DNA from 3 places in the Thauera sp. ZXT1-4 genome. Region 3 is predicted to be linked to each of the others. Evidence: predicted binding sites of a transcription regulator. Region 3 holds the regulator's gene; each other region holds the start of a gene.
What was found. The regulator FNR, encoded in region 3, switches genes on or off when oxygen is low (the NO sensors DNR and NnrR bind a similar motif). The targets are predictions, from matches to a motif close to TTGANCTAGNTCAA.

Region 1 (6,926 bases), on a different contig from region 3:
GACCAGCCGCGGGGCGTCGGGCAAGCAAGAGATGCGCTCAGACTTTGCCTGCGGGAGCCTTGCCACTATTGGCAGGGGCGTGATGCTCATCTATTTCTTCCCAGCCAGTGATCATCGCCTTGACGTGCGCGAAGACCGTGTGCCCGGTCGTGGTCAGGTACACGTGGATGAAGAAGAACGCCGTGATCATGAATGCGCCGGCCGTATGCACGATGGCCACCGTCTCGAGCGTGAAGTACTTGTCCAGCCCGAGCTGCGCCCAGTTGCCGTAGAACAGGTACAGCAGCCCTGAGCCCCAGATTACCGGCGAGATGAACGCCAGCAGAGCGAGGTAAGCCAGGCGCTGCAGCGGGTTGTGCTTCTGCACCACCGTCTTGCGGAACGGGTGCGGCATGTCCTTGAAGATCCCCACCGTGTAGTAGAGCACCATCGCCCCGACGTTCCGCATCGAAGGCAGATACTGACGCCACTCACCGGTGGTGAACTGCCAGAAGATCGTGAAGGCCCAGATCGTCAGCAGGGTCCAGGCGGCGAGCGTGTGCAGGTCGACGGCATCCTTGAAGCCCATCAGGCTGTAGCTGCCATGGATCTCGAAGCCGGTGATCATCATCACGATGATCAGCAGCGCCTGCGACCAGTGCCAGAAACGCTCATAACGCTTGTAGATGTAGATTCGGTTCTCACTCATTTTCAGTGCCTCTTGCGACGGGTGAGGATACGGGCAATGCCGTGGATGGAGCCGGCGCCAATCGCGCCAATAATGGCCAGACCGCCGAGCAGATCCACCCAGCCGTTACGGTCGCGGCCCGGCAGATAGATGTCGGTGATCTCGTTCAGGCGGCCTTCTTCGGAGCGGGTATGGCACTCCTGGCACTGCACAGCCTTCTCCTTTGGCGCCACCATGTGCGTGATGAACCAGTTCATCCGCGTCTCGATGAAATCGAACTGACCGCTGTAGGGCAGGCCAGCGTACTCCATGCCAAACTTGATCGACTTCTCGTAGTCCCAGTTGCCCCAGAACGCCGCGTCATCCTTGCCATAGACGTGGTTGACCACCAGCGTCTTGTTCACCGGGTCGTACGGTTGCTTGCCGACCATGACCTTGAACGGCCAGATGCGTGCACTCGGGTCGCTTGCGGAGCCCTCGACGCGATTCAGTTCAAGGATCTTGGAGTCATCGATCTTGTCGGTGATCGCGACCTGATGCACGACGCCGTTGTACCACTTGTAGGTGGGCCGCACGTTCTCGCCGTACTCGAAGTCGCCCTTGTCAGCCGAGTAGCTCAGGTGGCCATGATCGTCCTTGATGAACAGCCCCTTGCCGTTCTCGTCACGTTTACCGGCCGTCGACCAGTCCCACAAGGTCTTGGTGGGGATGCCGCCACGGGCGAACTCGGGGATGTGGCAGGTCTGGCAAGCCACGCGGTTGGCGTGATGGTTAAGACGCTGATCCTCATGCGGGGTGAGGTCGTGGCACGACTCACAGGTGGCGCGATTGTGGTCCTCATGCTTCATGTCCAGACCCTTCACGTCCTTCGCGGTCGCAGCGTAGCGGCTGCCGGAAGGCTGGTGCGCGTTGAAGGTGTGGCAGTCGGCACAGTCGAGGTTGGCACCATCCTTGGCCATGTGCACATCCACATCGCGATGCGGATCGATCAGCGAAGTATCGAGGTCGCCATGCTTGACCGCGTCGCCGCCGCCGCCGTTGAAGTGGCACGCGCCACAGTTCTCGCGCCCGGGCTTGCCCACGTTCTGCGCGACCTTGGTCAGATCGGGCGGCTGAACGATCTTGCCGCTGCCCTTGGGCATCTCTCGCGGCTCGTAGAGGGGGTGGCCTGCATCCGTCGGCACTTTCTTGTAGGTGGCCGTGGTGTCGTGACAGGCGAGGCAGTCGACGTTCTCTTCGTTGGAGAAGTCGTAGTTCTTGTCCTTCCAGTCGTAGCCGGCGTGGCAACTCGTGCAGCGCGGCTCGTTGGAAAGGATGGAGCCGCAGAAGTTGTTGGCGGCATGCTGCTTGCCAAGCTTCTTCCCGGTGGTGGGGCTAATGGTTTCCCAGGTCCAGTGCACGCTCTTCATGACCTGGTGACTGGCCTCGTTGTGACAGGCCAGACAGGCCTTCGTCACCTCCGGTCCACTATTGAATGGCCCCTGAAGCTCCTTGAACTTGCTGTGGTCCGCCGTACTCTGCGGCTTGCCACCTGAAGCGGCCACCGGTATGTCGCCCGCCGCGGGCGCCCCGATTGCCATGGTGCTGGCTACCATGATGATGGTGGCGCCCAGCCAATGGCGCCACCCCGATGTTCGTCCATTCATCTCTGTCTCCTCCAAGGAACTCCGGTTACAAGCGAAATTTTACGCCGCCGCTCAATATCAGCTTTTGATTAATGTCTAACTTGAGCGATATCAAACCGAGAAAAAGTCCATGCAAGCTCCCCGGAGGACGGGACGAACTACCACGCCAGTCCCGGGAAGCCCCGTATAATTCCCGCGTTGATCCACCGCAGCGTGTGTCGGCAGCGATTGGCCGGCCCGTGCCATCTCGCCCCTCTTCCCACAAGCTCATGTCCACCTTCAGCAACCCGTCCGAGATCGCGCGTGAAGCACTTCGCCAGCTGGCTATGCGCCGCGTGGCACCAACTCCAGACAACTATTGCAAGCTCTACCACGAGATCTCCGGCACGGAAGCGGACGAGGACATCCTGCCCGAAGCCTTCATGCGCCGGCTCGCAGCGCGCCTCCCACGCGACAGCGCCGAGCGCCATCGCAACGCCCGCGAACTGGACCAGGCACTTACCGCAGGGAAACCCGCCGCGATCGAGGCCGCGCTGGGACGCTACCTCGACGGGCTGAAGCTGGCCGAGCAGCCGGCGTGGAACGAGCTCATCACGGGCCTGCTGCGCCAATGGGAAACGCGACACAGCGGGTGGACGACTGCACGCAAGCGGGAATCGCTCGAGCGCGTGCTCAACGCCTCGGACCCCGCCACCCTCTTCAACCGCCTCCAGGGGCTGGTCAGGGGCTGGAGCCAATCGAACACGGCACAGGACGAGGCCGTCGAACCACTCCCCGACGGCGACGCAGCCGGCAGCCCGCCCGCCGAAGCCACGACTGCGGCAGCCCCCTCCAGCACCGCCCCCTGCGGGATTGCGACCGAGGCGAGCGCCGAGTTGCGCGCGCTACTGGAACAGAGCCTCAAGCAGGCCATTCCTCCGCTGTTGCACGAACACCCCGAACTGCAGCAGAAAGCACGCGCGCTCGCCCGTGAGCTTGAAGGCCGCAACAATGCGAGCGAGCTCCGGAGTTTCAGCCTGGCGCTGCGGGCCTTCGTCGGTGAGATCGAGTCCGCTGCGCTCGACGACGAAGAGGTAAACCAAGGGCTACTTGAGCTCCTGCGGCTGCTGTTGCGCAACATCGACGAGCTCGTGTTCGATGACAAATGGCTCAGCGGCCAGATCGAAATGCTGCGCGAGGTCGTCGAAGGCAGACCGGACCCACGCCAGCTGGACGACGCGGGGCGCAGGCTGAAGGATCTGATCTTCAAGCAGAGTCAGCTCAAGCACTCATTGGCCGAAACCCAGCGCCACCTGCGCGACATGCTGGCCGGCTTCGTCGACCAGCTCGCTCAGTTCGCCGAAAGCACCGGCACCTACCACGACCGCATCGGCAACTGCGCACAGCGCATCGCAAAGGCACAGGACATCACCGAGATCGGCCCGCTGCTCGACGAGGTAATGACGGAAACACGGAGCATTCAGGAAGAGGCCCGCCGTTCACGTGACGAGCTGATTGCGGCACGCGAGCAGGCAGGCAAGGCCGAGCAGCGCATTTCCACGTTGCAAGCCGAGCTGGAGGAAGCCAGCCGGCTGATGCGCCACGACCAGCTCACCGGCGCCCTGAACCGGCGTGGGCTGGAAGAGATGTTCCACACCGAGGCCGCGCGTGCCGCACGCCACCGCTCGAAGCTCGCCGTCGCGCTGCTGGACATCGACCACTTCAAGAAGCTCAACGACTCCCACGGACATCGGACCGGCGACGAAGCGCTCATCCATCTGGCACGGGTGGTGCGCCAGCACCTTCGTCCCCAGGACGTGCTGGCGCGCTTCGGTGGCGAGGAGTTCGTCATCCTGTTGCCCGAAACCGGCAACGACGCTGCGCAACAGGCGCTCGTGCGCCTGCAGCGCGAACTGACGCGCGAGTTCTTCATGGCCGACCAGCAGAAGGTGGTGATCACCTTCAGCGCAGGCGTAACCCCGGTCGCCGACGGCGAGGCACTCGAAAGTGCCCTGAAACGCGCGGATGGTGCGATGTACCGCGCCAAGCAGGCTGGACGCAACCGCGTCATGACGGCACCGCTTCCCGCCCCGCCTGCATCGTCCTGATCCACGCACCCCAGTTCCGCGCCAGCAGGACGGGGAAGCCGGGCGCCCGCAGGTGCCCGGCCAACACGGTCGTCAGCCGACGATGGTCTGGGCCTCACCTTCGCGGCGGGCATCAATGCGGCCGATGCGATACACCGTCTCGCCTTCTGCCTCCAGCTTCTGCATCACAGCATCGGCATCCTGCGCCGACACGATCACCACCATGCCGATGCCGCAGTTGAACACACGGTACATCTCGTCTTCCGCCACACGGCCGGCCATCTGCAGCCACTGGAAGAGTGGCGGCAGAGACCACGACTCGACATCGATCCGGGCAGTGAGCTCGTCGCGCAGGATGCGGGGAACATTCTCGGTGATGCCGCCGCCGGTGATATGGGCCATGCCCTTGACCACGCCAGGCATCGCCTGCATGAGCGCCAGCATCGGCTTCACGTAGATGCGGGTGGGCGCCATCACCACGTCGCGGAAGGCCCGGCCATGAAAAGGCGCGTCCATGTCGGTCCCCGTGCGCTCGAGGATCTTGCGGATCAGCGAGTAGCCGTTGGAGTGCGCACCGCTGGAAGCCAGCCCCAGCACCACGTCGCCCGGCACGATCCTGCTGCCGTCGATGATGTCGGCCTTCTCCACCGCACCCACCGCGAAACCGGCCAGGTCGTACTCGCCCTCCGGGTACATGCCGGGCATCTCGGCCGTCTCCCCACCGATCAGTGCGCAACCTGCAAGCTCGCAACCACGCGCGATGCCGCTGACCACGTCCGCCGCAGCATCCACGTCGAGCTTGCCGCAGGCGAAGTAATCAAGGAAGAACAGCGGCTCGGCACCCTGCACCAGGATGTCGTTCACGCTCATCGCCACCAGGTCCTGACCTACGGTGTCGTGCTTGTTCAGCTGGAAGGCCAGCTTGAGCTTGGTGCCGACGCCATCGGTGCCGGACACGAGCACCGGCTCCTTGTACTTCTTCGACAGCTCAAACAGCGCGCCAAAGCCGCCGATGCCGCCCAGCACCTCGGGGCGCATGGTCCGCTTGGCCATCGGCTTGATGCGATCGACCAGCGCGTCACCGGCTTCGATGTCCACCCCCGCGTCGCGGTACGACAGGGGCGCCTGGGGTTCAAGAGGGGCTGGATGGTAATCGCTCAAGATCGTTCCTTTGGGCTCGCTGGATGCAGGATCGGAGCCGCCTGGCGGCCGGCCGTGCTTGAGGCCGCAACGCCAAGTGGCTACATTTACGTGTTTCGCGGGCCGTTTTGTCCCGCGCCAAGTCCGCGATTTTACTTGAAATGAACTCACCTCGCGCCGATCGCCTGCAAACCTTCGCCTGGGCCGCGGCCGGCCTGGCGATCCTGGGCCTGTTCTGGCTGCTCGGCCCCATCCTCACCCCGTTCGTGATCGCCGGCGTGTTCGCCTATATCTGCGACCCGGCCGTGAACTGGATGGTGGCGCGCCGCGTTCCTCGTGCAATCGCCGTGCTGCTGGTGATCATCGGCCTCGGACTGCTACTGATCGCGCTCGCCCTGATTCTGGTGCCGATGGTCTACCGGGAAGGCCTGCTGCTGGTGCGCCGACTACCGGATCTGGTTGAAATGTACAACGCGCAGATCGCCCCCTTGCTGCAGTCGCGACTCGGGATCGAGGCGCAGCTCGATGCAGCGCAGTTCCGTGCACTCGTCGCGGAGAACTGGACCAGCGCACAGGACATCGTGCCCGTCGTTCTGGGCCACCTGAAGACGGGCGGCATGGCATTGCTTGGATTCCTCGCCAACCTGTTCCTGATCCCGCTGGTGATGTTCTATCTCCTGCAAGAGTGGCCGCACATCCTGGACGCACTCCGGCGCATCGTGCCCCGCCCCTGGCTGGCGCGCACGATGCGCATCCTTCAGGACATCGACTCGGTGATGTCCGAGTTCCTGCGCGGACAGCTGTCGGTCATGATGCTGCTCGCCGTGTTCTACAGCGTCGGTCTGTGGCTGGCCGGGCTCAAGTTCGCGTTGCCGGTGGGCGTGCTCACGGGTCTGCTGGTGTTCATCCCCTACGTGGGTTTCGGAGGCGGGCTGATCCTCGCGATCGTGGCGGCCGTGCTGCAGGCGGAGGGATGGCCGCCGCTGATCGGCGTGGCGGCGGTATACGGCCTGGGGCAGATGGTCGAGAGCTTCCTCCTCACGCCCTACCTGGTCGGGGAACGCATCGGCCTGCACCCGCTCGCGGTGATCTTCTCGTTGATGGCGTTCGGGCAGTTATTCGGCTTCGTCGGCGTGCTCGTCGCCCTGCCCGTGAGTGCTGCCCTGCTGGTCGGACTGCGAGAAGTCCAGGGCGCATGGCTGAGCAGCCCCGTGTACCTCGGCAGGGACACGCCGCCGGAATCCCCTCCGACAGGAGACGCGGGCGCGCGATGAAACAGCTTCTCCTCGACATCCGCCCCGACGCCCCGCCCACACTGGAGAACTTCGTCGCAGGCGCCAATGCCGAGCTGGTGGCCACGCTGTCGCTGCTGGCCGAGCCGGGCACGGCCGTCCAGCTCCCCGTCCCCCACCTCTACCTGTGGGGCGA
Region 2 (6,926 bases), on a different contig from region 3:
CTCTACACGGTACTCAATGCCATCCCCGGGGTGCTGCTGATCGCGGCCGCGGTACTGATGATGCAGGTGGTGATCGATACGAACCCACAGTGGTTCGACACCGCCGCCGAGCGGTCGGATGCGCGCCTGCTGGCGCTGTGCTTCATCCTCGGCATCACCAGCTGGACGGGCTTGGCCCGTCTGCTGCGCGGCGAGACGCTGAAGCTGCGCGAGCTGGAGTACGTGCAGGCGGCACGCGCCTTCGGTGTGCGCACACCTGCCATCCTGCGCCGCCACATCCTGCCCAACGTCATGCATATCGTGATGATCGCGTTGGTGATGGATTTTTCCGGCCTGGTGCTGGCCGAGGCGGTGCTGTCCTACGTCGGTATCGGTGTCGATCCGACCACGATCAGCTTTGGCACCATGATCAACATGGCGCGTGCCGAACTTGCGCGCGAGCCGATGGTCTGGTGGTCACTGGCCGCAGCCTTCGTGTTCATGTTCGTGCTGGTGCTGGCAGCGAATCTGTTCGCGGACGCGGTGCGCGACGCTTTCGATCCGCGCCGGGGCTAGTGCGTCGCAGCCTTGGCCGGCGTGCGCGCCCCGCGGCGACTATATAAAAAAGGGATTCCCCATGAGAGCGCCTCGATTCGACAACCGCTTCGTGCGCGAGCTGCCCGGCGACCCGGAGGAAGGGCGGCATGTACGCCAGGTGCATGGCGCCTGCTATTCGCGTGTCGAACCCACACCGGTGCGTGCGCCGGCGCTGCTGGCGTGGTCGCCGGAGGTGGCCGGCTTGCTGGGCATCGACGATGCGGACATCCGCAGCCAGGTGTTCGCCGAGGTATTTGGTGGCAATGCGCTGCTTCCGGGCATGGAGCCCTATGCCGCATGCTATGGCGGCCACCAGTTCGGCAACTGGGCGGGCCAGCTTGGCGACGGGCGGGCGATTACGCTGGGCGAGACGATCAACCCGCAGGGCGAGCGCTGGGAGTTGCAACTCAAGGGCGCCGGCCCGACGCCGTATTCGCGCCGCGCGGACGGCCGTGCGGTGCTGCGCTCCTCCATGCGCGAGTTCCTGTGCAGTGAGGCCATGCATCACCTCGGCGTGCCGACCACGCGTGCACTCAGCCTTGTCGCCACGGGCGAACAGGTGGTGCGGGACATGTTCTATGACGGACATCCGCGCCCAGAGCCGGGCGCCGTCGTCTGCAGGGTGGCACCTTCCTTCATCCGCTTTGGCAACTTCGAGATCCTTGCTTCGCGCGGCGAGGAGGCCGTGCTGGGGCAACTGATTGACTTCACTATCGACCGTGACTTTCCCGGATTGTGCGCGGCCGAGTCGGACCCTGCGCGCCGGCGGGTGCGCTGGTTCGAGGAAGTGTGCCAGCGTACCGCGGAGTTGATCGCGCACTGGATGCGGGTCGGTTTCGTGCATGGCGTGATGAACACCGACAACATGTCCATCCTCGGCCTGACCATCGACTATGGGCCCTATGGCTGGATCGACAACTACGATCCCGACTGGACGCCGAACACGACTGACGCGGGTGGTCGCCGCTATCGCTTCGGCCATCAGGCCCGGATCGCGCACTGGAATCTGTGGCAACTCGCAAATGCCCTCCATCCGGCGATCGGTCAGGCCGAAGCGCTGGAGCAGGCGCTGGCCGCCTTTCCGGATCGGTACGATGCGGCCTATCGGCGCATGATGCAGGCCAAGCTCGGCCTTGCGCAGTGGCAGGGGGGCGACGATGACCGGCTGCTGGAGCAACTGCATGCAGCACTGCAGGCCGGTGAGATCGACATGACCCTGTTTTTCCGCACCCTGGCCGGGCTCGACGAGCATGCCCCGCAGAGCGGTCCGTTTGAACCGGCGTTCTACGACCCCGTACGCCGTCAGCAGAGTGCCGAGGCCCTGCAGGCTTGGCTGGTCCACTATGCCGCGCGCCTGCGACAGGAGGGGCGCCCGCAGGCGCTGCGCAAGGCGGAGATGAACGCAGTGAACCCCCTCTATGTGCCCCGAAACTATCTTGCGCAACAGGCCATCGACGCGGCCGAGCAGGGGGATCTGTCCGAGTTGGAACTGCTGATGAAGGTGCTGCGCACCCCCTATCGCGAACAGCCTGGCTATGAGCGCTTTGCGGCACGCAGGCCGGACTGGGCGCGTGCGCGTGCTGGCTGCTCGATGCTCTCCTGCAGTTCCTGAGCGGGTACTGCAGGAGTCCGCCTGGCCTTGAGTAGGGTGTAGCCTAGTTCTTTCGACCTAGGTCGGCATTCGATTGGGCAATGGAAACCTGGGGCGAACGGGCTTACGATAGGAAAAAAAATACGGCCCGCGATCATGTGCACTTGGCGCAGGACGTGGGTCGTCATTCATCGATGATGGCCGGCACCGATTCCAGGGGGCTGTTTCGCGTGCATTCGATAACAAAAAGAGCGTCCGTCCGGGAGGTGCTGGCGGACATGCCGATTCTGCAAGGCAGTGATCCGCGCGTGCTGGATATCCTGGCAAGCGAAGCTGCATTCGTCCGGTTCTCGCCTTCCGCCTCGATCTTCGAGCGTGGTTCGGTGCCGACCGGGATCTTCTTCGTGTGCAGTGGCGCGGTGCGCCTGATGTCGCATGGCCCGGAGGGGCGGCCGAAGGTGGTGGAGATCTTCGAGACGGGCGGAATGTTCGGCGAGATCGGGGTCTTCACCGGACACCGTTACCGGACCTGGACGCAGGCCGTGGGCACCGCGTTGCTGATCCACGTTCCCAGGGAGCGGATCCTCGAGGCGGTGGCGCTCGACGCCGCCTTGTCGAACCGCATGCTGGAGGCGGTCTGCGCGCGGATCCAGCGTCTTATCGATGCGATCAGTTGCACTGCTGCCGGAACCGCTTCGGTGCGGGTTGTGAGCTACCTGCTCGATCAGTACGACCGGCTGGAACGGCCCGAGGCGGGCGTCATCCTGCCCGCGCCCAAGAAGACCATCGCCTCGCTCCTCAATCTCACGCCCGAGACCTTCTCGCGGGTGCTGCGCAGCCTGGTCGAGGACGAGCTTCTCAGCGTGACGGGGAGGCGGATTCGTGTGCGTAACCGTTCGCAGCTGGCTCGTCTGCTCGAATGCGCTGCGGCCGAGTCACAGCCGGCCGAAGGCTGATCCGCGCCTTCCCTGCGCTGCTGAAGAACAAAAAAGAACGCCACCACATTTTGTGGTGGCGTTCTTGCGTGGCTTGAGGAGCCCGATCAGGCGCTATTGGCCTGTTGCGCTTCGAGTGCGATCTGGCGGTCGACCGACGACTCGTAGTATTCCTCGGCGAACGCTCCCTCCGGCTCCTTCAACCAGATGAAGCACACGAGCCAGCTGACGAAGGCGCCGCCGGCGATGATGAAGAAGAACTGCTCGGCGGTGGTGAAGGTGAAGAGCGTGAGGTAGAACACCGCGCCCACGTTGCCGTAAGCGCCAGCCATACCGGAGATCTGTCCGGTCACACGGCGCTTGATCGACGGGATGATGCCGAAGGTGGCACCTTCGGAGCCCTGCACGAAAACCGAGCAGGCGATCGTCACGGCGACCGCGATGAACAGCGGCCAGGTTTCGTTCATCAGCCCCATCAGCACGAAGCCGACGCCGATGCCGAACATGTACGACAGCATCACGAAGCGGCGGTTACCCATACGGTCGGAGACGAGACCGCCGATCGGGCGGGCGAAGAGGTTGACAAAGGCGAAGGAGGACGCGATGAGACCGGCGGCTGCTGCCGAAAGACCCCAGGTCTGCTCGAAGAACATCGGCAGCATCGACACCACGGCCAGTTCCGCACCGAAGTTGGCGAAATAGGTGGTGTTGAGCGCCGCGACGCTATTGAACGGGTATCGGTCGTCCTCGGGCACGCCCTGCTTGAGGATGGGCACGTTCACTCGAAGGATCTGGATGATCTGGTAGATCACGCCAAAGGCGATCAGTGCATGGAAGAGCCAGGCCGTGCCGCTGTCGATGTAGCCCATCTTTTCGACCCGCCATACGAGCACTGAGAGGATGCCCAGCAACGGAATCGTCATGATGATCAGCTTGATCATGTCCGCCCAGGTGCTGACCTCGAGTGCTGCGGTCTTGCGCGGCTTGCTGTGGGTGTTGGTGGGGCCGTCGGTGATTGCGAACCAGTAGAAGACGCCATAGACCGCCATCACGATGCCGCTCATCGCGAGCGCCCATCGCCAGCCATCATCGCCGCCGAACATGGTGAGCGCGATGGTCGGGAGCGTCATGGCTGCCGCGGCCGAGCCGAAGTTGCCCCAGCCGGCATAGAAGCCCTCGGCAAAACCGATGCTGCGCGGCTTGAACCAGAGCGCGGTCATGTGGATGCCGACGACGAAGCTGGCGCCCACGCTCGACAGCACCAGGCGCGACACCAGCAACTGCGTCTTGGTGGTGCCGAATGCGAAGAACAGGGCGGGGATGGCCATGGTGACCATCAGGATGGAGAACACACGGCGCGGACCGAAGCGGTCAAGCGCGGCGCCGACCAGGATGCGGGCCGGGATGGTGAGTGCGACGTTGCAAATTGCGAACAGCCGGATGTCGTCCTTCGTCAGCCAGTCGGCGCTGCGCAGCATGCTCGATGCCAGCGGCGCCATGTTGAACCAGACATAAAAGCAGATGAAGAAGGCAATCCAGGTCAGGTGCAGTGCCCTGATTTCGGGATTCCGGTACTTGAAGAGATCGGCTACGACCATTTTGGGGCCTCGATGCGTGATGAGGAGAAATCGTTTTCTCTGTCAGGCGCTTGTTCTTGTTTTGATGTTCCGGCTCAGCTCGGCAGGATCAGCAGTGGGCATTCCACGCGGCGGGCGAGGAATGCGCTGACGCTGCCGAAGGTCATGTAGTCGACCTCGTCGACGAAATAGGTCAGGGATTTCGCGATGAAGCCACCGTCGGGCTGATGGCTGTGGCGGGCCACGACGAGGATGTCGGGCGTGTGTTTCTTGGTGGCGGCGAGAATCATCTTGCGCGCGTCGCCTTGCGCGAACAGCGCATGCGCCTTGATGCCTTCCTTGGAGCAGAAGGCCAGGGCTTGATCCACCCCCTGGCGCAACTCCTCGGTTTCCTGGTCGAAGAACTCCAGGTTCTTGTCGGTGGAGTCGCCCGGGTTCTCCACCACGGTCACGAGGGTGATCTCGGGGGAGAGTCTGCCGAACAGGGTGACGACCTGCGCGAGGGCAAGCTTCGCATTACGTGAGTCGTCGTACGCAATCATGATCTTCATGGAACACCTCCAGTTGGCGGTCTGACCAGCCGGAGTGCGCTTGCGGACGATGACCTCGGATAGTGCTGAACACAGGCCGTGTTTCAGCCGAACCCTGGAGACGAACGATTCACTCCCCGGCATTTCGGAAATCAGTCTAGACCCCGCTTAGGAGGGTCGCCATAAGCCGGAAGGAGGGTAGGGCAATTCGAAAAAAGGCGCCTGTTAATGCGAATGGGGAATTGATGCCAATGTGCTTTCTGTGTTAGCAAATAGCTGTTTTATATTGATTTTTGATTTAGCTCAAAAAATATCCGCCAATTAATATCACGGCTTGACTAAAGAAAGTCAAGGCGTGATGTAAAAACTCGCCGAGAAAAACCATTCAATTTTTTTAGAGCTGGATTTGTTTGGTCTTTGATTTCATCTTGATTTTTTTGATTGAAGTGGATCATGTTTTTGGCATGTTCTGGAATCTGAGTAGTTCCGGGGGGAGGTGGTGATACGGGGTGTGGCCTAGTTCGAAAGGTGTAGGTTGAGAGGCTGCGCCCTTTGTGCCTCCTGCTTTTGGCGAATGGTGCGCAGGCAGTTGCATGCCTATGCTTCGGACTGTTCCCGAGGGGGTCGGGTGTGCAGGAGTGGTCCGACGTGGCAACGCGCAGGTATCAGCAGCTTTCCGTGCTCATCATGAGCACGACGGCATTCACGATGTGTTTCGCGGCGTGGATGCTGTTCGCGGTGATCGGCATCCCGATCAAGGAGATGCTTGCGCTCAATGAGACCCAGTTCGGCCTGCTTGCGGCCACGCCGGTGCTGACGGGCTCACTCGTCCGACTACCGCTGGGGATGATGACCGACCGATTTGGCGGCAGGGTCGTCTTCTTCGTGCTGATGCTGTGCACGGTTCTGCCCATCTACCTGATCGGGCACGCCACGGAGTACTGGCAATTCCTGCTGGCCGGTCTGTTCGTAGGTCTGGCTGGAGGGTCGTTTTCGGTGGGGATCGCCTACTGCGCGCGCTGGTACGAGCGTGCGCAGCAGGGGTTTGCGATGGGCGTGTTCGGCGCGGGCAACTCGGGCGCCGCCGTCACGAAGCTGGTGGCGCCCACGCTGGTGGTGCTGTTCGGCTGGGCTGCGGTGCCGCAGATCTATGCTGCGGCCATGCTGATCATCGCGCTCGCGTTCTGGTTTTTCACCTATGACGATCCTTCGCATCGCGTGTCCTCGACGGTGACCTTCCGCGAGCAGCTGCGTGTGTTGAAGGATCCGCGCGTGTGGAAGTACTGCCAGTACTACTCGATCGTGTTCGGCGGCTATGTGGGCTTGTCGCTGTGGATGACCAAGTACTACGTCGCCGAGTTCGGTCTGGGGATCCAGGTGGCGGCACTGCTTGCGGCCTGCTTCTCGCTGCCAGGCGGGGTCCTGCGCGCCGTGGGCGGGTGGCTGTCGGACCGCTACGGCGCGCACAAGGTCACCTGGTGGGTGATGTGGGTGTCGTGGATCTGCCTGTTCCTGCTCTCGTACCCGCATACCGAATTCACCGTCCAGACCGTGGATGGGCCGCGAACCTTCGCGATTCATCTGAATGTCTGGGTCTTCACCGCGCTGTTGTTCGTCGTTGGCGTGGCCTTCGCCTTCGGCAAGGCCTCGGTGTTCAAGTACATCTCGGACGAGTTTCCCAAGGAGATCGGTGCAGTGTCGGGCATCGTCGGCCTGG
Region 3 (6,926 bases):
CGTGGAAAAATGTGCGCGGATTATAGGGGGAAACCACAATTTCTTGCACTGCGGCATTGCCCCGTCCGCATGAAAACCATCAGGCCGGGGAGTCGAACCCGGCATCCTCGACCGCAGCGCGCAGCGCCTCGACCGAAGTCTGTGCAGGGTCGTGGCGCACGGTGGCAGACGCCGTCCCGAGCGAGACCTGCACGTCCTGCACGCCGGGCAGCGCCTGTAGCACACCGGTCACATTCTTCACGCATCCGCCGCAGCTCATGCCGTCCACCTTGATCGTCACTTCATTCATGTGTTGCTCCTTGTCGATACCGAACGCCGGACGGCGCCCTCAGGTCACGCAGACCACACCACGCCACAGGTCACCGCCCAGTGTGGGGGCATGATAGAGGCCGAACACCCCGAAACCCAGCACCAGCACGCCGGACGCAATGCGGACCCAGCGGTTGCGGGTGATGTCACGAAACCGCTTGAACAACATGCCTGCCAGCAGCAGATTGGGCAGCGTCCCCAGGCCGAAGGCCAGCATCAGCCCTGCCCCGCGCGTACCCGAGCCGGTGACCAGCGCGGTGGCGAGGACGGAGTAGGTCAGCCCGCAAGGCAGAAAGCCCCACAGTAGTCCAAGCGGCAGCGCCTGTCGGATCGAGCGCGCAGGCAGGAAGCGCCGGGTCGCGGGCTGGATGCGCCGCCATAGCACGCCGCCGGCACGCTCGATCGGAGTGAGCAGGCGGGTGAAGCCGGTGAGATAGAGCCCTAGCGCGATCAGCATGAGGTTGGCGAGCACGTACAGCGCCATCTGCACCGGCAGCATGCCTTCGTAGAGCAGGCCGACCGAGCCGAGCAGACCCACCGCCCCGCCGAGCGCAGTGTAGGTGGTGATGCGGCCGATGTTGTACGCCAGGTGCAGCGGCCACTGCGGTTTGCCGCCAGGCGTCTGCACCTGCATGGTCAGTGCACCGACGATGCCGCCACACATGGCCACGCAGTGCGTGCCGCCGAGCAGGCCGATGAGGAAGACTGCGATGTAACCGGTGTCAGGCATGGATGAAAAAGGCCCCGCGGGGAATGCGAGGCCTCATTCTACGCTGCGTTGCCGCAATACTCAGATCACGCGCGAGTAGCGCGCACGCTCGCGGTCGGCGCGCAGGTAACGGTCGAACACCATCGCGATGCCGCGTACCAGCAGGCGCCCGCCGGGCTGCACGCTGATCCAGTCGCCATCGATCTTCACCAGGCCGGCCTTCTCCATCTCCTGCAGGTCGGCGAGTTCTTCGGCGAAATACTCGCGGAAGTTGATCAGATGGGCGATCTCGATCGACTGCATGGACAGCTCGAAGTGGCACATCAGCGCCTGGATGATCGCGCGCCGCAGCAGATCGTCTGCGGTAAGCTCGATGCCGCGCAGCACCGGCAGTTCGTCGCGGTCGAGCGCATCATAGTACTCGTCCAGGCTCTTCACGTTCTGCGCATACACCGGCCCGATCTTGCCGATCGCCGACACGCCGAAGGCGAGCAGATCGCACTCGGCCTGGGTGGAGTAGCCCTGGAAATTGCGATGCAGACGCCCCTGGCGCTGGGCGACGGTGAGTTCGTCGTCCGGCTTGGCGAAATGGTCCATGCCGATGTAAACGTAGCCCGCCTCGGTGAGGCGGCGGATGCCCAGCTGCAGCAACTGCAGCTTGGTATCCGCGGTGGGCATGTCGCCGCTGTTGATGCGGCGCTGGGGCTTGAAGAGGCCCGGCAAGTGCGCATAGCTGTACAGCGAGATGCGGTCGGGCGAGATCTCGAGCACCTGCTCCAGCGTGCGGTTGAAGCTGATCACGTTCTGCTTGGGCAGGCCGTAGATGAGGTCCATGCTCACCGACTTGAAACCGGTGGCGCGCGCCGCGTCGATGACGAGCTTGGTTTCGTCGTAGCTCTGGATGCGGTTGACCGCCGCCTGCACGTCCTCGGCGAAGTCCTGCACGCCCACGCTCATGCGGTTGAAACCGAGGTCGGCGAGCAGCTTCACCGTCTCGAAGTCGACCTTGCGCGGGTCGACCTCGATGGAATACTCGCCATTGGGCACCAGCGTGAAGTGCTCGCGCACCGCCGCCATGAGCTCTCGCAACTCGTCGTGGGACAGGAAGGTCGGCGTGCCCCCCCCCAGGTGCAGCTGGGTGACCTGCCGGCTGCCGGTCAGGCAGGCGGCCTGCATCTCGATCTCTTTCGCCAGATATTTCAGATACTTGGCAGAGCGCCCATGATCCTTGGTGATGATCTTGTTGCAGGCGCAGTAATAGCAGATCGTGTTACAGAAGGGGATGTGGAAGTATAATGAAAGTGGTTTGCTTACGCCGCCCACGCCCCTCTTGGCGAGCCAGGTCTTGAGCGCATCCGCATTGAAGGCCTCGACGAAGCGGTCCGCCGTGGGGTAAGAGGTGTATCGCGGTCCGTTGATGTCGAAGCGACGAATCAGTTGCGGATCGAAGATGAGTTCGTTCTGACTTTTCATGATCTTGCTGCTGAGGTGTGTGCCAAACAATGGCAGATCACCGGAATCTTTAGGTTGACGTGGGTCAACGGGCATGTTTTAGACGCCTATTAAACCCTCACCGGGGTCTTTTTTCTGGGAAGCGGGATTATCGTGCAGATGAGGGCTACCGTGCCAATCACCGTGAGCGGGCTGAAAGTGGCCTGCTCGCAATGCAACCTCGTCGAACTGTGCCTGCCCTTCGGGATGTCGGACAGCGAACTGAGCCGGCTCGACGATCTGGTGGGTGCGCGCCGCAAGGTGAAGCGCCAGCATTGCCTTTATCGGGCCGGCGATCCCTTCGAGGCCATCTACGCCATCCGCGCCGGCTCGTTCAAGACCGATGTGCTGCTCGAGGACGGCCGCGAGCAGGTGACCGGATTCCAGATGACGGGCGAGATCCTCGGCCTGGACGGCATCAGCACCGAAGCCCACTCCTGCAACGCAATCGCGCTCGAGGACAGCGAGGTGTGCGTGATCGCCTACGACAAGCTCGAGCAGATGTCGCACGAGATCGAGGGGCTGCAGTTGCAGTTCCACAAGGTCATGAGCCGGGAGATCGTGCGCGACCACGGCGTGATGATGCTGCTTGGCTCGATGCGCGCAGAGGAGCGCCTGGCTGCCTTCCTGCTTAACATGTCGCAGCGCTTCAACGCGCGCGGCTTCTCGCCGCAGGACTTCAACCTGCGCATGACGCGCGAAGAGATCGGCTCCTACCTGGGGCTCAAGCTCGAAACCGTGTCGCGGGCCTTCTCGCGCTTCCAGGAAGACGGGCTGATCTCGGTGCAGCAGAAGCATGTGAAGCTGCTCGACCCTGCCGGGCTGAAGAAGCTCATCCAGCACCAGCAGGGCGTGCGCTGAGCGCTCGCGTACGCGTTCAGGCAAGGTAGCCGGCGGCCTGCTTGGTCAGCGCCACCGAGACGATCCACAGGTAGACCAGCAGCGCGGCCACGAAGGCGCCGACGCGAATACCCTGCGTGCGTCCGCGCTTGAGCGCCACCGTGCCGAGGAGGATGTAGACGATCAGACCAAGGATCTTCGCCGTGGCCCAGCCCGCCACGAAGGGATACTGCTGGATCAGCACGGTCAGGGTGATCGCCGACAACAGCAGTGTCGTATCCACCAGATGCGGCAGAATCCTGGTGAGGCGATGCTGCAGCAATGGATTTCCGGTCATCATCCATAGCCCCCGCAGCAGGAACCCCGCCGCGCTCAGCACCACGCAGGTGATGTGCAGATTCTTGATCGCGTAATAGAACATCCCTTCTCCCTTTGGTGACCGGCCAGAGAGCCGGAATGTGCTGCCGCCAGCCCCCGGGCACAGCGGCTCGATTAGAATTGCGACCCCACCGGAGAGTTCCGAGATGCCTCATTCCCACATACAACTCGACATCCCCGCCCTGCTGGGCCGCATCCCCCTGTTCGGCGAACTCTCGGAGGCCGACATCCAGCTCGTGGCGCGTTTCACCCGCGAGCGCCAGGTGGCACGCGGCGAAGTGCTGTTCCAGCGCGGGGATCAACCGCACGGCTTTTACTTCGTCGTCTCCGGTCAGGTCAAGCTTGCGTTCTCATCCTCGCAGGGCACCGAGAAGGTGGTGGAGATCATCGGCCCGATGCAGAGCTTCGGTGAGGCGGTGATGTTCATGGACCACCCCTACCCCGTGTTTGCCGAGGCACTCACCGACACCGTGCTGATCCACGTCGGCCAGCAGGTGGTGACCGAGCTCATCGACCAGGATTCGACCTTCGCCCACAAACTGCTCGCCGGCATGGCGATCCGCCTGCATGGGCTGATTCAGGACGTCGAAACCTACTCGCTGCGCTCGAGCACGCAGCGCGTGATCGGCTATCTTCTGCAGGTGGCCGACAGCGACACGCCCTGCGAAATCGCGCTGCCCACCAGCAAGCAGGTGATCGCCTCGCGCCTGAATCTGACGCCGGAAACCCTGTCACGCATCTTCCACGACCTGAGCGATGCCCGCCTGATCAGCGTGCAGGGCAAGCGCATCACCCTGCACGACCCCGCCCGGCTGTCGCGCTACGGCGCCTGAACTTCAACGCTCCAGCACGTATTCTCCCGGCGCGTCGGCCAGCGCAGGGAACGCCGCATTCGCGGCCGCCCTTGCTTGCACCTGCTCGCCGGCGCGCGGCTTGAGCCAGGCCATCCAGTCCGGCCACCAGCTTCCCTCGCAGGCCTGCGCGCCCTGGCGCCAGCGCTCGGGCGTGTCCCCGGGCTGCGTTTCGCCCACCCAGTAGCGCCGCTTGGGCGGGTCGACCACCGGATTGACGATACCCAGGATGTGCCCCGAGCTCGATTGCACGAAGCGCACCGGCACGCTCACATGATCGACGATGCGGAAGGTCTGCCGCCACGGCGCGATATGGTCGTCCTCGCAGCTCACGGCATAGAGGGGCTGGCGGATACGCCCGAGATCCAGCGCTTCCCCGGCGACGACCAGGGCATCGGGCTGGATGAGACGGTTACGCAGATAAAGCTCCTCCAGATACCAGGCGTGCATGCGGTAAGGCATGCGGGTCGCATCCATGTTCCAGTACAGCACATCGAAGGCCGGTGGTTTCTCTCCGTACAGCCAGCCACGCACCACGTAATGCCAGATCAGGCTGTTGGAGCGCAGGAGGCGGAAGGAGGCGGCCATGGACTTGCCGTCCAGGTAGCCCTTGCGCGCCATCTGGCTGATCAGGTAGTGGATGCTGCCTTCATCGATGAAGACCTCGATATCGCCCGGCTTGTGGAAATCGACCAGGGTGGTGAAGAGCGTCCAGTCCGCCACCGGCACCTCGCCCTCCGGGTAGTGCCGGTTAGCCCAGGCCATGTACATCGCAAGCGCCGTGCCGCCGATGCAGTAGCCCGCTGCATGCACCTTCGCCGCACCGGTGAACTCACGCGCCACGCGCACAATGGTATCGACCCCCTCCCGCAGGTAGTCGTCGAAACCGGTGTCGCGCATCGACGCGTCGGGGTTCTTCCAGCTTGTGATGAACACGTCCAGCCCCTGGTCGAGCAGATAGCGGATCATGCTCTTCCGCGGCTGCAGATCGAGGACGTAGAACTTGTTGATCCAGGGCGTGATGATGACCAGCGGCTCGGCACACACTTTCTTCTGCACCGGTGCGTAATGGATCACCTCCAGCAGGCGATTGCGGAACACCACCGCACCCGGCGTGGTGGCAAGGTTCTCACCGACCCGGAAATCGTCCGGGTTGGTCATGCGTACCTCGCCCGCCTGCACGTCCTCGAGATAGTTCGAGAAGCCGTCGATGAGGCTTTGCCCACGCGTATCGATCGCACGCTGCAAAGCAACCGGATTGGTCCACAGGAAGTTGGTGGGCGCCACCGCGTTGAGCCATTTCCGCCACCAGAACGCCGCGCGCCTGCGTTCCTTGCTCGACAGGCCGGGCGTCTCGTAGAGCATGTCCTGAGTGTGGCGGGTGAAGGCCAGGTACCATTCCTTGATCAGATCCCAGGTCGGGCGCTCGGTCCACACCGGATCGGCGAAACGGGCATCGTCGACGTTGGGTTCGATCGGGTCGGGGCTGGGCAGCCCATGCATCCGTGCCCAGGAGTGCCATTGCAGCGCCCACAGATCCGAGGACAGACTGAGCATGTGCTCGCCCAGTTCCTGCGGGTGGGACAGCCAGGCCAGCTGCGCATGCAGGATGGGCGCGCCAACACCGAGCGGGTCGAAGGCGTCTTCCATCTGCTCATGGAAGCGATGAAGCAAGGCAGCCGCCGACGCGGCGCCGTGATTGGCCGTACCGTTGCGCAGGCGTGCGCCGTTGCGGGGGCTGCTGCCGTTTGCGTTCGCCATCGTCGTCTGCCTCTGCATTTCGTTCAATCCAATGTGTAGGGCGTCTGCGGCTCGGCCACCGCCACCTCAGGCCAGCCGAACTCGCCCTCGATGGCTTCCGCGAAAGCCGCCGAGGCCGCAGCCTCGCCGTGCACGATGAAGGTTCTGCGCGGCGGACGTTCGAAACCGCGCAACCAGTGCAGCAACGCCGGCTGGTCGGCATGGGCCGAAAGCCCGCCGATCGTATGGATGCGAGCACGCACCGGAATGCGCTCGCGGAACAACGTCACCTGTCGGGCCCCATCGACCAGCCGCCGCCCCAGCGTGCCCGCCGCCTGAAAGCCGGCGATCACGATCGCGCATTCTCGCCGCCCGATGTTGTGCCGCAGGTGATGCTTGACGCGCCCAGCGTCGCACATTCCGCTTGCCGAGACGATAACGAGTCCGCCCTGTACCGCATTGAGCGCCATCGACTCCTCCGCGTCCTGGACGAAGCGCAGGTGGAATCGGTCTGCATGATGCTGAACCCACGCGTAGAGCTCGCGCGTTTCGTCGTCCCACAGGTTGTCATGACGGACGGTGAGTTCGGTCACCATCGAGGCCATGGG

Region 1: ACUH78_RS13075 (tetrathionate reductase family octaheme c-type cytochrome) is a predicted target of FNR. The motif match lies at 2,394-2,407, and genes of this name have one in related genera.
Region 2: ACUH78_RS15780 (universal stress protein) is a predicted target of FNR. The motif match lies at 5,503-5,516, and genes of this name have one in related genera.

What each region holds. Positions count from the first base shown of each region.
Region 1 is NZ_JBQWSN020000016.1:61,417-68,342, reverse strand. Features, by position in the region: gene ACUH78_RS13085 (hypothetical protein) at 1-2, shown strand, start outside; gene ACUH78_RS13080 (cytochrome b/b6 domain-containing protein) at 38-688, opposite strand; gene ACUH78_RS13075 (tetrathionate reductase family octaheme c-type cytochrome) at 691-2,313, opposite strand; gene ACUH78_RS13070 (GGDEF domain-containing protein) at 2,562-4,379, shown strand; gene purM (phosphoribosylformylglycinamidine cyclo-ligase) at 4,452-5,519, opposite strand; gene ACUH78_RS13060 (AI-2E family transporter) at 5,660-6,772, shown strand; gene hda (DnaA regulatory inactivator Hda) at 6,769-6,926, shown strand, end outside.
Region 2 is NZ_JBQWSN020000027.1:164-7,089, reverse strand. Features, by position in the region: gene ACUH78_RS15800 (ABC transporter permease) at 1-555, shown strand, start outside; gene ACUH78_RS15795 (protein adenylyltransferase SelO) at 617-2,188, shown strand; gene ACUH78_RS15790 (Crp/Fnr family transcriptional regulator) at 2,269-3,123, shown strand; gene ACUH78_RS15785 (MFS transporter) at 3,210-4,700, opposite strand; gene ACUH78_RS15780 (universal stress protein) at 4,775-5,230, opposite strand; partial or broken gene ACUH78_RS15775 (MFS transporter) at 5,897-6,926, shown strand, end outside.
Region 3 is NZ_JBQWSN020000008.1:22,272-29,197, reverse strand. Features, by position in the region: gene ACUH78_RS08390 (heavy-metal-associated domain-containing protein) at 80-289, opposite strand; gene ACUH78_RS08385 (sulfite exporter TauE/SafE family protein) at 329-1,039, opposite strand; gene hemN (oxygen-independent coproporphyrinogen III oxidase) at 1,100-2,491, opposite strand; gene fnr (fumarate/nitrate reduction transcriptional regulator Fnr) at 2,630-3,370, shown strand; gene ACUH78_RS08370 (SirB2 family protein) at 3,387-3,770, opposite strand; gene ACUH78_RS08365 (Crp/Fnr family transcriptional regulator) at 3,874-4,560, shown strand; gene ACUH78_RS08360 (PHA/PHB synthase family protein) at 4,564-6,228, opposite strand; gene ACUH78_RS08355 (MBL fold metallo-hydrolase RNA specificity domain-containing protein) at 6,363-6,926, opposite strand, start outside.